DNA from 2 places in the Micromonospora sp. NPDC049107 genome. Region 2 is predicted to be linked to the other one. Evidence: riboswitches for the same ligand, from Rfam matches in the RefSeq annotation. Region 2 holds a riboswitch; the other holds the start of a gene.

Region 1 (6,241 bases), on a different contig from region 2:
CGAGCAGCTGCGGGCGCAGCTCCCCCTCCTCCGGGTTCATGGTGCCGACCAGCAGGAACCGGGCCGCGTGGCTGACCGAGACGCCCTCGCGCTCGACGTGGCTGCGGCCCATCGCCGCCGCGTCCAGCAGCAGGTCGACGAGGTGGTCGTGCAGCAGGTTGACCTCGTCCACGTAGAGCACGCCCCGGTGGGCGGCGGCGAGCAGGCCCGGTTCGAAGGCGCGTACGCCCTCGCCGAGGGCCTTCTCCAGGTCCAGCGACCCGACCACCCGGTCCTCGGCCGCTCCGACGGGCAGTTCGACGAGGCGCGCCGGCCCGGTCTCGACGGCCGCCCCGACCGGGTGCGGCCCGTCCGGGCAGCCCGGGTCGGGTTCGGCCGGATCACACCCGAAGCGGCAGCCGGCGACCCGGCGCACCGGGGGCAGCAGCGCGGCGAGGGCGCGTACGGCGGTGGACTTGGCGGTGCCCTTCTCGCCCCGCACGAGGACCCCACCGATCGCCGGGGACACGGCGTTGAGCAGCAACGCCAGCCGCATGTCGGCCATGCCGAGCACGGCGCTGAACGGGTAGGTCGTGGTCATGCCCGGTCCTCCAGGTCGCCCTCGCTGGCCAGGTAGGTGTCGCGCAGGCGGTCCAGGGTGGCCGGCTCGGGCTTGGCCCACAGCCCCCGGTCGGCGGCCTCCAATAGCCGCTCGGTGATGCCGCGTAGCGCCCACGGGTTGGACTTCTCCAGGAACTCGCGGGTGGTGTCGTCGAACAGGTACGCGGCGGCCAGGTGCTCGTACATCCAGTCGTCCACCACACCGGCGGTGGCGTCGTAGCCGAACAGGTAGTCCACGGTGGCGGCCAGCTCGAACGCGCCCTTGTAGCCGTGCCGGCGCATCGCGGCGATCCACTTCGGGTTGACCACCCGGGCCCGGAACACCCGCCGGGTCTCCTCGCCCAGCGTGCGGGTCCGCACGTCGTGCGGCATCGCCGAGTCGCCCACGTACGCGGCCGGGGACGTGCCGGTGAGGTGGCGGACCATCGCCACCATCCCGCCGTGATACTGGAAGTAGTCGTCGGAGTCGACGATGTCGTGCTCGCGGGTGTCCTGGTTCTTCACCGCGACCGAGATCCGCGCGAAGGAGCGTTCCATGTCGGCGCGCGCCTCCCGACCGTCCAGGCCCCGGCCGTACGCGTAGCCACCCCACACCGCGTACACCTCGGCCAGGTCGGCGTCGCTGCGCCAGGTCCGGGCGTCGATCAGCGGCAGCAGGCCCGCGCCGTACGCCCCGGGTTTGGAGCCGAAGATCCGGGCGGTGGCCCGCCGCTCGTCACCGTGCTCGGCGAGGTCGGCGGCCACGTGGGCGCGCAGGTAGTTCTCCTCGGCCGGCTCGTTCAGGGCGGCGACCTGCCGGACGGCGTCGTCGAGCAGCGCCACCACGTGCGGGAACGCGTCGCGGAAGAACCCGGAGATCCGTACGGTGACGTCGACGCGGGGCCGACCCAGCTCGGCGGTCGGCACCACCTCGACGCCGGTGACCCGCCGGGACCGCTCGTCCCACACCGGCCGGCAGCCGATAAGCGCGAGCACCTCGGCGATGTCGTCGCCCTGCGTCCGCATGGCGCTGGTGCCCCACACGGTCAACCCCACCGAGCGGGGGTACGCGCCGGTGTCGGCGAGGTGCCGGGCCAGCAGCGAGTCGGCCAGGGCCACGCCGACGTCCCAGGCGTTGCGGCTGGGGATGGCCTTCGGGTCGACGGAGTAGAAGTTCCGGCCGGTGGGCAACACGTTGACCAGGCCCCGGGTGGGTGAGCCGGACGGGCCGGGCGGCACGAACCGGCCGTCGAGCGCACCGAGGGTGTTGGTCAGCTCGTCGGTGGTGCGAACCAGCCGGGGCACCAACTCGGTGGCGGCGAAGCGCAGCACCTCGGCGGCGTCCGGGATCGGCTGGCCGGTCACCTCGGCGACGACCGCCTCGGCCGTGTCGGCGGTCCAGCCCAGGGTCTCCATGCCGACGACCAGCCGCCGGGCGAGGGTTTCGATCAGGTCGATGGCATCGGCGGCGGTGCCGGCCGGCCCGTCCACCGCGTCGGTCAACGCGGCCGGCAGGGCGATCCGCCGGCCCGGCATGGCAAGCAGTTCCTGTTCGTCGAGGCCGTACGCGGTGGCGAGGGCCTGCCGCAGGCCGGGCAGGGCCTGGACGCCACCCCAGATCTGCGGGGCGCGCAGCACCGCGAGGACCAGGTTGACCCGCGGCTCGCCGGTGGGCGCGTCGGCGAGGATGTGCAGGCCGTCGCGGATCTGCACGTCCTTGACCTCGCACAGGTAGCCGTCGAGGTGCAGCACGAAGTCGTCGAAGTCGTCCGCGTCGGGCATCGCCTCGGTGTGCAGGTCGTGGTGCAGCTCGGCGGCGCGGACCAGGTCCCAGATCTGCGCCCGCACGGTCGGCACCTTCGCCGGGTCGAGCGCCTGCACGGTGGCGTACTCGTCGAGCAGTTGCTCCAGTTTGGCCAGGTCGCCGTAGGTCTCGGCGCGGGCCATCGGCGGCACCAGGTGGTCGATGACCACGGCGTGCGCCCGCCGCTTGGCCTGGGTGCCCTCGCCGGGGTCGTTGACGATGAACGGGTACACCAGCGGCAGGTCCGCGAGGACCGCGTCGGGCGCGCAGCCGGCGGCCAGGCCGAGGCCCTTGCCGGGCAGCCACTCCAGGGTGCCGTGCTTGCCCAGGTGCACCACGGCGTCCGCGCCGAAGCCGCCGTCGGAGACCGGCGCGGCGAGCCAGCGGTACGCGGCCAGGTAGTGGTGGCTCGGCGGCAGGTCCGGGTCGTGGTAGATGGCGATCGGGTTCTCCCCGAAACCACGCGGCGGCTGGATCAGCAGCGCCACGTTGCCGAAGCGCAGCCCGGCCAGCACGACGTCCCCGCCGTCGGTGTACAGCTCGCCGGGCGGCTCGCCCCAGTGTTGCCGCATCCGCTCGCGCAGCTCGACCGGGACCGCCTCGAACCAGCGCCGGTACGTCTGCCCCGGTATCCGCGCCTCGGCGGCGGCCAACTGATCCGGGGTGAGCCACTCCACGTCGTGCCCGCCGGCGGCGATCAGCGCGTGGATCAGCGCGTCACCGTCCGTGGGCGGCGGCGTGCCGCCGAGGTCGTAGCCCGCCTCGGCGAGCGCGGCGAACAGCCGGACCGCCGAGGCCGGGGTGTCCAGCCCGACGGCGTTGCCGACCCGCGAGTGCTTGGTGGGGTACGAGCTGAGCACCACGGCGATCCGCTTGTCGGCGTTCGGCACGTACCGCAGCCGGGCGTGCCGCACCGCGATCCCGGCGACGCGGGCGGCCCGCTCGGGGTCGGCGGCGTACACCGAAAGACCGTCGGCGTCGACCTGCTTGAACGAGAACGGCACGGTGACGATCCGGCCGTCGAACTCGGGGATGGCCACCTGCATCGCCGCGTCCAACGGGGACAGTCCGGCGTCGCTGGCGGCCCACTGCTCGCGCGTGCTGGTGAGGCAGAGCGCCTGGATGACCGGCACGTCCAGGGCGGCGAGCGCGCCGACGTCCCAGGCGTCCTCGTCGCCGCCGGAGGAGGCGTCGGCGGCGACCGCGCCGCCGGCCGCGAGGACGGTGACCAGCAGCGCGTCGCAGCGGGCGAAGAGCCCGAGGGGGCCGGCGCCGGCCGTCAGCCCGCGCAGCGAGCCGCAGAAGATCGGCAGGGGGTTGCCGCCGGCCGCGCGGACCGCCTCGGCCAGCACGTCGACGAACGCGGTGTTGCCGGCCAGGGCGTGCGCCCGGTAGAAGACGATTCCGATGGTGGGCCGACCCGGTTCGGTGGGGTGCTCGCCGTGCACGCCGTACGCCGGGGTCGGCGCGGGCGGTGCGAACCCCTCCCCGGTGAGCAGGACCGTGTCGGAGAGGAACCGGGCCAACTCCCCCAGGTTGTCCGGGCCACCCTCGACCAGGTACGCGAGGGCCTGGGCGACCACCCCGGACGGCACCGTGGAGACCGCCATCAGCTCCGCGTCCGGCAGCGCCTCGCCGCCAAGGACGACCGTGGGCACGCCGCTGGCGAGCACGGCGGCGAGGCCGTCCGGCCACGCCTGCCGACCGCCGAGCAGGCGTACGACGGCGAGGTCGACCCCGTCGAGCAGGGCGGGCACCTCGTCGGCCGCCACCCGGGCAGGGTTGGCGAGCCGGTAGTCGGCGTCGCTGGCGCGGGCGGCCAGCAGGTCGGTGTCGGCGGTGGAGAGCAGCAGAATGCGCACGGCAGGCTCCGGACGGTAACGTCGGCGCGCTCGCGGAAGCGGTTCGGCGACGACGTGCGGGTGGGCGCGGGGTTCAGCGGGCACCGCGACCCGGACCGCTCACCGGCACGGGGCCGGCGGCGACGGGTGGCGTGGCGCGGAACTCAGCGGGAAACGACGCCCAAGCGAGCGGATGCCGGCGCGGTTGTGCGGCCGGGTCGGGGCGCGGCGGTGCGACCGCCGCTCGGGGTACGACGGTGCTCGTGGGTGCGCAAGACGCCATGCGTCATCGGGTCCTCCTCGGGTGTCCACGCCCTGGGGTACGTCCCGACGGCCGAAGTATCCTGGCTTCCGGATCGACGCTCTCCCCCGGCCTTCCAACCGCAGACACACGGCCGTGACTCGCGAGGGGGGATCACTCCCCGGTGACAGTGGCGGGACCGCGTCGGATTCGCACCGACTTCCTTCACTGCCGTCAGGCCGCGAATGCTGCCACACCCTCGCGCCGCCGGTCAACGCGGACCCCGGTGCCGCCCGGTCACGAGCACCACATTGACCTGCGAAGATATCGGGGCGAGTCACTCATGGTTGAAGCGACGCGGCCGGCGAGTCAACGACAGCCAGCCGAGGAAACGCGCGTGCATCAGGGCAAGGTCGGGGCGACCGCCGAGACCGTACAAGTCGTGGATGGCCTCGTTCATGCAGGACGTAAGGTAGAGGGCCAGCGCCAGCGAGTGACCGTAGAACTCGGCGACGAGATCGAGTTGGGCGCGGGAGCATGGCCATGCTGCGGCACAGTTGCGGCACAACCAGGCGGGGCGCATGGGCAGGTGGGGGCGGGACCGCAGACTCACACCACGACCCTGCTCACCACAACCGCAGCGATCCATCACGGCGGGTGAATCCTCGATGGATAACTTTCATCCGCCCTCTGGATGTCCTCCCGGCATGCCATCCCACTACTGGATAAGCTGGCCCTCGGCCCTTGTAGCAGGAAGGAAGCCAGCCGTGAGCGTCCGCACAACTGCCACGCTTACCACTGACGACCTGCTGTGGGACACCACTGACATGCTCGACGCCCTGGCCGCTCGTAACATCGCTCAGGTATTCCGCCTCGTCCAGCGAGCCACCCGCGCCAGCCAGACCACTCTCGGCGTCGCCACCGGCCTCAGCCAGGCTCAGATCAGCGAGATCACCAGCGGTGCCCGCCGGGTCAGCAGCATCGATGTCCTCACCCGCATCTGCACCGGCCTGTCCATGCCCCGCCACGCACGAATGACGCTTCTCCTCGGCGAACGCGAGCCGGCCCCGGACCTCGCCGGACACCAGCTCAGCACGGCCGTACGGAACCAATGCGCTGATGTCAGCGCGATCTATTCCAGCCGATCAGATTTTATGGCGGAGCTGCCCCCGCAAGCCCTTTTCGACCATGCCACGGACATCCGAGCGGCCGGGCTGTCACTGAACCTCATCTGTCAGCAGTACGGCGACAATCGCCTCCTGAGACTCCTCGCCGCCGGCACCCGCCTCCGCTGCCTGTTCCTTGACCCGGCCGGCGAGGCGATCAGGCGGCAGGAGCGGGAGGACGACTATCCAGATGGGCACCTCAGCGCGCTCACCGAACTCAACATCCAGAACTTGGCCCGCCGCATTCGTGACCGGCTCCCGGCGGATGCCCGGGACAACCTCACCATCGGCGTCTACGACGAATCCATCCGCGCCAACGTCCTTCTGATCGATGGTCGACTCTGCGTTGTCCAGCACTACCTACCGCAGATGCGCGGTGTCGACTGCCCGACGCTGGTCATCGAGCGCAGCGCCAGCCCCAGCCCTTCCGGCCTCTACCCGATATTCGACGAGATGTTCAACTCGCTGTGGGAGCGCAGCCGCCAGCTATGACCGGCTACGCGCACCTCCTCCCTCTCGCACAGGAGGCCGTCGACCTGGCCCACGACCTGATGCGCAGGCTCCAGCCCGGTGCGCTGACCTTCAAGGGTGACCGCGACATGGCCTCGGA
Region 2 (6,241 bases):
CGGTCACCAACGCCGTGGTGAACACCTGGCAGGGCGGGTTCGAGGGACGGCTGACAGTCACCAACTCCGGATCGTCGGCGCTCAACGGCTGGCGGGTCACCTGGACGCTCGCCAGCGGGCAGACGGTCTCCCAGGTCTGGAACGGCACCCTCACCCAGTCGGGTAGCCAGGTGACCGTCGCGAACGCCGCCTACAACGGCCAGCTCGCGCCCGGAACCTCGACCACCGCCGGCTACCTCAGCTCCACCACCTCAACCAGCCCTCCGACCACCACCCCCACCTGCACCCCCGCCTAACTCCCCCGGGTTCCCACCCCCAAAAACACCCCCACCCCATCCCCACACCCGTCCGCCGCCGACGTCGATCATGAAGTCAATGCCCCCGATACGCCGATAGGGGAGCAACAACTTCATGATCGACGGGGCGGGGCCGGGGGTGGGGTGGGGGTTCTAGAAGTCGTCGTCGAAGGCGACCGTGCCGGTCACCCCGACCTGGTACGCCGACACCCGCCGCTCGAAGAAGTTGGACAGCTCCTGCACGTCCTGCAACTCCATGAAGGCGAACGGGTTGGCCGACCCGTAGTGCGGCGCGATCCCGAGCTGGGCGAGCCGGCGGTCGGCGACGTGCTGCAGGTACTGGCGCATGTCCGCCAGGGTGAGGCCGGGCACCCCCTGGCCCACCAGGTCCTCGGCGAACTGGACCTCGCACTCGACCGCCTCGGTGAGCATCCGGCGGACCTGGTCGGCCAGGTCGTCGTCGAACAGATCGGGCTCCTCGGCGCGTACGGTCTCGACGACGTCGAACGCGAACGCCATGTGCATGGACTCGTCGCGGAACACCCAGTTGGTCCCCGACGCCAGCCCGTGCAGCAGGCCACGGGAGCGCAGGAAGTAGACGTACGCGAACGCGCCGTAGAAGAACAACCCCTCGATGCACGCGGCGAAACAGATCAGGTTGAGCAGGAAGGTCCGCCGGTCCTCGCGGGTACGCAGCTCCCGCAGGTCGTGCAGGGAGTCGATCCAGCGGAAGCAGAACTCGGCCTTGCGACGGATCGACGGGATGTTCTCGATGGCGGCGAAGGCTGCGAACCGCTCGGTCTCGTCGGGCACGTACGTGTCGAGCAGGTTCAGGTAGAACTGGACGTGCACGGCCTCCTCGAACAGCTGCCGCGACAGGTAGAGCCGACCTTCGGGGCTGTTGACGTGCTGGTACAGGTTGAGCACGAGGTTGTTGGCGACGATCGTGTCGCCGGTGGCGAAGAACGCGACGAGGCGGCTGACCAGGTGCCGCTCGGCCGGCGACAGACGGTCCAGGTCGGCGAGGTCGGCGTGCAGGTCGACCTCCTCGACCGTCCACGTGTTGCGGATGGCGTCCCGGAACCGGTCAAAGAAGTGCGGGTAGCGCATCGGACGGAGAGTCAGGTCCATCCCGGGGTCGAGCAGCATGTGCGTGGTCCTCGCGTCGGTGGTGCTGTCCGTGGTGGTGTCGGCGACGGTCACTGGCACGCCTCGCACGACTCGGGGTTCTCCAGCGAGCAGGCCAGCGCCTCGGCGTCGACCGCGACGGGGAGGACGGGCGGCACCGCGCTGACGGTGGCCTGCTGGATCCGGGTGGCCGGCCGGGACCGCAGGTAGTAGGTGGTCTTCAGACCGGTCTTCCAGGCGTACAGGTACATCGAGGAGAGCTTGCCGATGGTGGGCGAGGCCAGGAACAGGTTCAGCGACTGGGACTGGTCGATGAACGGCGCGCGGGCGGCGGCCAGGTCGATCAGCGCCCGCTGCGGCAGCTCCCAGGCGGTACGGAACAGCTCCCGCACGTCGGCCGGCAGCTCCATGACGGACTGCACCGAGCCCTCGGCCCGCTTGATCGCCGACCGGATCTGCTCGGTCCACAGACCACGAGCCTTCAACTCGCGTACGAGAGCCGTGTTGACCTGGAGGAACTCCCCCGACAGCGTCTCGCGCTTGAACAGGTTGGACACCTGCGGCTCAACGCACTCGTAGCAGCCGGCGATCGACGCGATCGTCGCGGTGGGCGCGACCGCCACCAGCAGCGAGTTGCGCAGCCCGTACTCCCGCACCCGCTGACGCAGCGCGGTCCAGCGCGCGGTCTGCGTACCCTCGACACCCCACAGGTCCGGTTGCAGGCGCCCCCGCGCGGCCCGGGTCTGCGCGAACGCCGGGTGGGCGCCGAAGTCGCGGGCCAGGTCGGCGGACGTCTCCAGCGCGGTCAGGTACAGCTCCTCGCTGATCCGGGTGGACAGCTCCCGCGCGGCCGGTGCGTCAAACGGCAGCCGCAGCGCGAAGAACACGTCCTGCAGCCCCATCAGCCCGAGCCCGACCGGCCGCCAACGGGGGTTGCTCGCCGCCGCCTGCGGGGTCGGGTAGTAGTTGATGTCGATGACCCGGTCGAGGAACGTCACCGCCGTACGCACCGTGGCGCGCAGCCGTTCCCAGTCGATGCCCTCATCGGTCAGGTGGGCGGCGACGTTCACCGAGCCAAGGTTGCAGACTGCGGTCTCGTCGTCGCTGGACACCTCGATGATCTCGGTGCAGAGGTTGGAGAGGTGCACCGCGTTGCCCGGCTCGGCCGTCTGGTTGCACAGCCGGTTGGCCGCGTCCTTGAAGGTCATCCAGCCGTTGCCGGTCTGGGCCAGGGTCCGCATCATCTTCCCGTACAGTTCGCGGGCCGGCAGCTGCCGCACGTAGCGGCCCTGCGCCTCGGCGGCCCGGTACGCGGCGTCGAACCGCTCGCCCCACAGATCGGGCAGTTCGGGCACCTCGTCGGGGTCGAACAGCGACCACATCTCGTCGGCCTCGACCCGGCGCATGAACTCGTCCGGGACCCAGTTGGCCAGGTTGAGGTTGTGCGTACGCCGGGCGTCCTCGCCCGTGTTGTCCCGGAGCTGGAGGAACTCCTCGATGTCCGGGTGCCACGGCTCCAGGTAGACGCAGGCCGCGCCCTTGCGCCGCCCGCCCTGGTTGACCGCCGCGACGCTCGCGTCCAGTGTGCGCAGCCACGGCACGATGCCGTTGGACTGCCCGTTCGTGCCCCGGATCAGCGCGCCACGGGACCGGACCCGGGAGAACGCGATGCCGATGCCACCGGCGAACTTGGACAGGTTCGCGACCTGGGCGTAGCGCGCGTAGATCGAGTCCAACTCGTCGCGCGGCGAGTCCACGAGATAGCACGAGGACATCTGGGTGTGTCGGGTGCCGGAGTTGAACAGAGTCGGCGAGCTGGGCAGATAGGCGAGGCTGGACATCAGCCGGTAGAAGTCGACCGCCTCGTCCGGCGTACGGGACAGGCCGCAGGCCACCCGCAGCAGCCAGTACTGCGGCGTCTCCAGCACCAGCCGGGTGGTGGGGTGACGCAGCAGGTACCGGTCGTAGACGGTGCGCAGGCCGAAGTACTCGAAGCGGCGGTCGCCGTCAGGGTCGACGGCGTCGTCGAACGTCTCCGCGTGCGCGGCGACGAACGCGGCGGTCTCGTCACCGATCAGACCCTCGGCGTGGCCGGCCCGGATCGCCGCACTGAACGAGGTGATGCCCTGGCGCCGCACCTCCTTGTCGACGTAGCCGGCCAACAGCCGCGCGGCCAGGCGCGAGTACTGCGGCTCCGTACCGATCATCTCGGCCGCCGTCTGGATGGACAGCCGGTCCAGCTCGGCGGTGGTCGCGCCGTCGTAGAGGCCGCTGATCGTGCGGGTGGCCACCCGCATCGGGTCGACCTCGGTCAGGTCGTCGGCCCACCGCTCGACCGCCCGGACGATCTTGTTCACGTCCACGGCCTCGGTGCCGCCGTCGCGCTTGCGCACCTGCATCGGGGTCCGCCGCGCGGCCTCGCCGCTGACCGGGACCACCTGGGTGACTGTCACCACTCACTCCTCGGGAGTTCGAGACCTCAAGGGCCCTCGGACGCGGGGAGACGGACGCCGTCGACGCCAGGCCAGCGCGGGCGTGGGCGAGGTGGCGTCAGCCGTTCCGCGCGGCCTCGGACCGCCGCGCACCCGAGGGTCGGGTACGCGGCGCGCTGGCAGGTCTTCGGACTCGCGGGCGCGACCGGGCCTGCCCGGTCACCTACTGGCCGTCGCTTCCCAGGCCGTTGGCCCAGTGCTGATGACGGCGGTCGTTCCCACTCACCGCTGCGGGACAGTCCCGGACTTGCACCGGGTTCCCTCTTGCCTCGACCACTCACCAGGAGTGGACGAACCAGCTGCGGTCGACACCATATATAGGGGCGAGCACGTTTGTCACACCCCACATGTCGGGTCCCGGCGTGTCGCGGTCGCCGATGACGACCCTCGTCGATCGGCTCGGAGCCGGCCGACGAGGCGGTGCCGCCCCGACCGTCGCCATCGGCTTGACCGAGGCGAACCGGCACCGATACGGTCGACCCACTATCTGCGGCGACGCGAGGGAAGCCGGTGAGAATCCGGCGCGGTCGCGCCACTGTGAGCGGCCCCCAGCCCGGGGGGCGCGAGCCAGGACGCTCGGTCGTCCGCAGCCTTGCGATGGGGACGCGTCATCCCCGAGGAGGTTCGTTCACGCATGTCCAGCTCCACGTCCAGCCAGCCGCTGTCGCACCCCGCTGTCCCGACCCGTCTCCTCTGGACGGTCCTGGCCACCGTCGCCGTGCTCGCCCTGCTGGCCTACCTCGTCGCCTTCGATCAGGGGGCGGTCTCGCGCAGCGGGATGTACCTGCACGAGCTGATGCACGACGGCCGGCACCTGCTCGGTGTCCCGTGCCACTGAGCGACACCGGCACCGCACCCACGTTCGTCACGGTCCTGCTGCGCGGGCTGCTCGCCGGCCTGGTGGCCGGCCTGATCGCCGGGACGTTCGCCTACGTCGTCGGCGAACCACACGTCGAGGCGGCCATCGCCATCGAGGAGGCGGCCACGCACGCGGAGGCCGCCGCCGACGGGCACCAGCACGCCGAGGAGGCCGCCGAAGGGCACCAGCACGGCGAGGAGGCCCTGATCGGCCGCAACGGCCAACGCGGCGGCCTGTTCCTGGCCACCGGCCTGTTCGGCGCCGCCATGGGCGGCCTGTTGGCCAGCGCGTACGTCCTGCTGGCCCGTCGTCGGCGGACCGCCGACGACGGGCGGTCCGGGCTGTTGCTGGCCGGCGGTGCGCTGCTCGGCGCGGTGATCGTGCCGTTCCTCAAGTACCCGCCGAATCCGCCGGCCGTCGGCGACCCGTCCACCATCAACCAGCGCACGGTCACCTACCTGCTGATGGTGGTACTCGGCCTGGTCGCGGTCTGGTCCGGTTCGCTCGGCTACCGGTCGGTGGGTGAGCGCGCGCCCGTGTGGCTGCGGGCCAGCGCGGCGGTCGGCGGTTTCCTGCTGGTCACCGTCGTGTCCTATGTGGCGCTGCCGTCGTTCCAGGAGGTCCCCGGCGACTTCCCCGCGACGCTGCTGTGGAGCTTCCGCCTCGCCTCGCTCGGCACCCAGATGGTGCTGTGGACCGGGATAGGCCTGCTCTTCGCCGCCCTGATGCACCGCCAGCGCGCGGTCGCCGACGCACGACTGGCCGGGTGAGCGCCACCAGCCTGCGGCTGGTCGCCCACGGTCACACCGCCGCCCTGCGGCAGGCCCGGTTCGGCGGGAACGACAGCCTGGACGAGGGCGGCCGGCGTGCCGCCCTCGCCCTGTCCCCCGCCGCTGCGGGCCGTCGTGCAGGCGACGCGGTGGCGTGCCTGTCCAGCCCCGCGGCGGCGGCCGTCGAGACCGCCGATGTTCTCGGGCTCGCGCCCACCGTCGAGGCGGCCCTGGCCGACTGTGACTACGGCGACTGGTCGGGCCGGTCCCTCGCGGAGATCGCCGCGACGCGGCCGGACGCGCTGCGCGAATGGCTGTCCACGCCGGACGCCGCGCCGCACGGCGGTGAGTCGATCCTCGCGGTACGCCAGCGCGTCGGTCGGTGGCTGGACGCGCAGCGCGACGTCGGCCGACGGGTCACCGCCGTCACGCACCCGCTGGTGATCCGGGTCGCGCTCGTGCACGCCCTGGATCTGCCGCTGGCCACGTACCGGCAGTTCGACGTCGCGCCGCTGGCGATCGTCCGACTCACCGGCCACGGCCCGAGCTGGCAGTTCCGCCTGGACGCGGCGCCGGCACCGGCGAACGGGTGACGAGGGTCTACCACGGCTCCTGTCGAGCTGCCCCAGATCCGGGGCAGCGCGGTCGAGCGGGCCCGGAACGGGTGTCGGGCGGGCCTTGGAGCACGGCCCGCCC

The links. Region 2 has a riboswitch for cobalamin ahead of AB0B55_RS16770 (ribonucleoside-diphosphate reductase subunit alpha). Riboswitches for the same ligand answer to the same signal wherever they lie in the genome.
Region 1: it holds a riboswitch for cobalamin, as region 2 does, so the genes downstream of both, cobN (cobaltochelatase subunit CobN) here and AB0B55_RS16770 (ribonucleoside-diphosphate reductase subunit alpha) in region 2, are expected to answer to the same signal.

Annotation. Positions count from the first base shown of each region.
Region 1 covers NZ_JBEZEC010000001.1:736,103-742,343, reverse strand. Annotated here, with positions in the region: gene AB0B55_RS03175 (magnesium chelatase subunit D family protein) at 1-580, opposite strand, end outside; gene cobN (cobaltochelatase subunit CobN) at 577-4,245, opposite strand; cobalamin riboswitch at 4,562-4,691, opposite strand; gene AB0B55_RS03165 (hypothetical protein) at 4,803-4,925, opposite strand; gene AB0B55_RS03160 (DUF5919 domain-containing protein) at 5,233-6,123, shown strand; gene AB0B55_RS03155 (inositol monophosphatase family protein) at 6,120-6,241, shown strand, end outside.
Region 2 covers NZ_JBEZEC010000006.1:202,456-208,696, reverse strand. Annotated here, with positions in the region: gene AB0B55_RS16780 (family 43 glycosylhydrolase) at 1-296, shown strand, start outside; gene AB0B55_RS16775 (ribonucleotide-diphosphate reductase subunit beta) at 450-1,445, opposite strand; gene AB0B55_RS16770 (ribonucleoside-diphosphate reductase subunit alpha) at 1,496-3,823, opposite strand; cobalamin riboswitch at 4,017-4,231, opposite strand; cobalamin riboswitch at 4,419-4,492, shown strand; gene AB0B55_RS16765 (CbtB domain-containing protein) at 4,551-4,754, shown strand; gene AB0B55_RS16760 (CbtA family protein) at 4,745-5,545, shown strand; gene AB0B55_RS16755 (histidine phosphatase family protein) at 5,542-6,138, shown strand.